DNA from 2 places in the Neobacillus sp. GCM10023253 genome. Region 1 is predicted to be linked to the other one. Evidence: riboswitches for the same ligand, from Rfam matches in the RefSeq annotation. Region 1 holds a riboswitch; the other holds the start of a gene.
The links. Region 1 has a riboswitch for cyclic di-GMP ahead of ACFPA1_RS25595 (anti-repressor SinI family protein). Riboswitches for the same ligand answer to the same signal wherever they lie in the genome.
Positions count from the first base shown of each region.

Region 1 (2,204 bases):
GTATGCTAAAAAAGGAGGGCAATAACATGGATATGTTTCATATTGTCTCAGAAGATCGGATTAAAAAAGCATACAAAGATGGAGAATTTGATAATCTTCCTGGATATGGAAAACTGCTGAAGCTTGAAGATTTATCAGGTATTCCAGAAGAACTGCGCATGGCTTACAAAATCATGAAAAATGCAGGCTTTTCAGAAGAGGAAAACCATTTACGCAAAGAGATGATGACCATCGAGGATCTCATCAAAAAATGTGACGACAGCGGTAAGAAGGAAGATTTGCAAAAAAAGTTAAATGAAAAGCTCCTTCGCTTTAATCAATTGATGTCAAAACGAGGGGCGAAAACAAATTCGTCCATTTTCAAAAATTACGAACAAAAGGTAGAAAAACGGTTTAAATAAATTCTGATTAGTAAAAAAAAGCTGGCGAGGAGAGAATTTTTACAATTCCTCTTCACCAGCTTTTTCTTCAAATTTGGCAGGCTTGCACATGCGGTCTAAGAAATAACCTGCAAATACCATAAAAGCAATGGGGATTGAAAAGTTTAACACATGAACAATGGTCAATGCCTATCACCTCTATTTTATTTTGAATATTGACAATATTCCGTATATTATCATGTTGTTAATATTATATGCTAATCGTCACAAATTAGACAAATGTTTTCGTCATAAAATCAGAGCCAAAAATAAAGAAGGAAAATTTTCTTCCCATAAATTAGGAGGATATTCGACTTCAAATGCTCTATTATTTATATATTCCATTTTCAGGCAATGGGAATTAGAGGAAAAAATGCGGGAGTTTGTCAAAAAATGTCTAAAAAAGGGGTTTAGAATATTAAAAATGCTGACAAAAACTAACACTTTGTTATAAAAGGACTAGTTATAATGAACTTACTAAATAGTTAGTGTGAATTTAGTCCTAGAAAAGATGAACTGATGAAATAATAAATAGACAGTTATTTTTCAGAAAAAGGCAAACTTGGTGAAAATCAAGGACGCAAAGCCGAGGGTCTAAGGTGGAAATAGAGAGAAGCTATGATGGCCGGGCTGCCTGAAATACGGGTAAGTATTTTAGGGGGTTGTTAGTATGAATTTGGAGATTGAGCAGATGGAGAAGCTTGACAAGGATTGGCTAGTACTAATTATGGAAGCTAAGAGGATTGGATTATCGGTAGAAGATATTCGAAATTTCCTAAGCGGTAATCACCAATCAGAACAATTTGTTACATACCAAAATGAAAAAACATCCTACAAAAATTAAGAATTTTTGTAGGATGTTTTTTTTGTACATTTTAACTATTGTTTTGATTGTTCCGCCATTTATTAAATTCCAAGAACTCGCGGAATTGATCTTTTGAAACACCGGAGGTCATGGCTTCCTTTACTAAATTCATCCAATCATTGTCCAATGCCGTCTTGTCAATCTGCTCATGTATTAAATGCTCAACCGGAATGTTTAATACACCGGCAATCTTTTCAAGAAACTGTATGGACGGATTTTTTTGAAGGTTTCTCTCAAGCGAGCTTAAATAGGATTTTGCAACTCCTGCCTGCTCTGCTAGTTCAGAAAGTGACATCTTCTTCTCTTGGCGGAATTTCTTTACGCGGTCACCTATCATGGATTCTCACACACCTAAAAATAATTTATAACATCATTCTATCAAAAAGAATTTGAGAGTACCATATTAAGAACAAAGGAATATGGCAAATTATCGAAATTTGCATAATTAGTTTTTACATTGAGAAAGTAGTTTTGAAAAATAAGTCCGTTAGCGTTAATATTAAAGTGTTGCCAAAAATGTCATATAGTAATCGTTTTTATATACCAGCATTCGCACAAATAGGTCTCCAGACAAAAGAATTTATTCAAAAAGGCAGGGGAACATTACATGATTGTCTTAAAGTCACAACGAGAAATCGAAGCAATGAAAAAGGCAGGAGAAATCCTCGCTGCCTGTCACAAAGAAATTGCCAAAATGATTAAGCCAGGGATTACCACTTGGGAAATTGATCAGTTTGTAGAGGGATTTTTAAAAAAGCATAATGCCACTCCGGAACAAAAAGGTTATAAGGGCTACGAATACGCAACATGCGCAAGTATTAACGATGAAATCTGCCATGGCTTCCCGCGCAAAGAACCATTGCAGGAAGGGGACATCGTCACGATTGATATGGTTGTTAATTACAACGGGGCCTTGGCTG
Region 1 is NZ_JBHSHV010000028.1:77,123-79,326, reverse strand. Features, by position in the region: gene ACFPA1_RS25605 (DUF1992 domain-containing protein) at 27-401, shown strand; gene ACFPA1_RS25600 (hypothetical protein) at 441-566, opposite strand; cyclic di-GMP riboswitch class I at 965-1,057, shown strand; gene ACFPA1_RS25595 (anti-repressor SinI family protein) at 1,090-1,263, shown strand; gene ACFPA1_RS25590 (helix-turn-helix domain-containing protein) at 1,295-1,621, opposite strand; gene map (type I methionyl aminopeptidase) at 1,892-2,204, shown strand, end outside.

Region 2 (2,204 bases), on a different contig from region 1:
CTGCGGGTACTGGAGATGGAAGAATTGCGGTTCGTTCCAACTCTGTTGTTCAAGTTTCCAATCTGCAATTATCATTTAAGGATACTATTAATGCTGCTGATCAATCTACCATTACAGTGGGGTCAGCTAACAACACAGTTTCAATTCATGTAGGAGCAAATTCTGGTCAAACTTTGGAAATTGGTATAAATGCAATGGACTCAGTCGCATTAGGTCTTAAGAAAGATGGTGTAAATATCTCACTAATGAGTGAAGTAAGTGCTGAGGATGCATTAAAAGTTTTAGATGGTGCAATCAGCAAAGTTTCTTCTGAACGTTCTAAACTTGGGGCAATTCAGAACCGATTAGAACACACAATCAACAGTCTTGGAACCTCTTCCGAAAACTTAACAGCGGCTGAGTCGCGTTTACGTGATGTTGATATGGCGAATGAAATGATGCAATTTACGAAAAATAATATCCTTTCTCAAGCAGCTCAATCTATGCTTGCACAGGCTAACCAACAGCCTCAAGGCGTTTTACAGCTTCTTCGTGGTTAATAGCTGATTATTCCAATTAAAAAGAAGTCTCTTGTTTGAAGGGACTTCTTTTTAAGCTACGGGTATATATATTTTCTTTCGTGAAAAAGGGCAAATTACAGGAAACTGTAGGACGCAAAGCTGCGGGACTAACCTTTTGCCAAAAGTATGTCAGCCGGGTTGCCGCATTATAGTGCCTTTTTCGCATATGTTTTCACATTTTTTTTGGGAGGAAAAGGTATGGGAAAAGTAAGAAGGAAATTATCTTTCCTTGTATTATTTGCATTGTTTTTGCAATTATTTTCACCGATTACATCGGCATTTGCAGCGAGTAATCTAACTACGGCTCCAGCAAATTTGCGCTACTCTCTCGATGGTATAGATAATATCATTTTAAGATGGGACGGGATAACCGGCGCAAGTGGATACCGCGTATATGAAAAAGTAGGGGAAGAATATGTCTTAAAGAAACAAACAACAAACCTTTATTTGTACGTGGCAAGTGTATCAGAAGGAACTCACTCGTATACGGTAACGGCTTATAATAGCACAGGAGAGTCTCCGTATTCAACATTATTAAATGTTGAAATTAACTATCCTGATATGCAAGCACCTAGCGGCGTAACTTCAAATATTATGAACGGCAATGATGTTTCATTAAAGTGGAACCTAGTTGAGTTTGCTACAAACTACAAAGTCTATGAAGTTAAAAATGGCCAAAGGGAATTACTGGCTTCACCATCAAAAGGGTATCAATATTTTACTAATGTTTCTGAAGGTGAACACGTTTATGAGATCACGTCTTTTAATACACAGTATGGAGAATCAGCCCCAACTTCCTTAGTTGTTAATGTTGTTTTTCCAGATATGGCCGCACCGAGCGGTTTAACTTCTTATATCAATGATTTTAGTAATGTTATTTTAAGATGGAATGATGTAACATATGCTGATTCCTATCGTATATATCAAATTGTCGATGGTGAAAGAAAGTTAATAACCACTACAACTGATACAAAACAATATGTAACTAACGTTCCAGAAGGTGTAAATGTTTATGAAGTCACCTCTTATAGTTCCAAATATGGTGAATCAACCGTTGTAAGCACAATTACGGTTACTATTGCCTACCCGGAAATGCTTCCGCCTAATCAAGTTTACCCATATTTCTATAATGGGAACGATCTTTTGCTTATGTGGTCTTCTGCGGCATATGCCGACACATATAAACTTTATCAAGTAATCAATGGCCAAAAACAATTGATAACAACCACCTCTAATCGTTCGTATTACTTTAGTAATCTGCCGGAAGGTGACTATACATTTGAGATCGTATCAGTGAGCGATCGTTTTGGCGAATCTGTCCCGAAAATTTACAATGTATCAGTTGTATTCCCGGAAATGCAGGCACCAAAAGCCTCCATTGAGAAGGATACTCCAAACAGCGCATTTATTAGCTGGTCTACTGCTCCTTATGTAACTGAATACGAAGTTTATAAATTAGTAGATGGTGAACCTGTATTAATCCAAACAACAACAAAAAATTCTTATTATGCAACTGATTTAGCTCAAGGCAAACACGAATACACCGTCATTGCCAAATCGGACCGTTTCGGTAAATCAGCCTTTTCAAATGTTGTTGTAGTAGAAGTGTTTCCTGTATTACCGGCACCTCAAGCAAGCCAACCC
Region 2 is NZ_JBHSHV010000026.1:40,367-42,570, reverse strand. Features, by position in the region: gene ACFPA1_RS22885 (flagellin) at 1-539, shown strand, start outside; cyclic di-GMP riboswitch class I at 619-706, shown strand; gene ACFPA1_RS22880 (OmpL47-type beta-barrel domain-containing protein) at 759-2,204, shown strand, end outside.
Region 2: another riboswitch for cyclic di-GMP. It lies ahead of ACFPA1_RS22880 (OmpL47-type beta-barrel domain-containing protein); the one in region 1 lies ahead of ACFPA1_RS25595 (anti-repressor SinI family protein).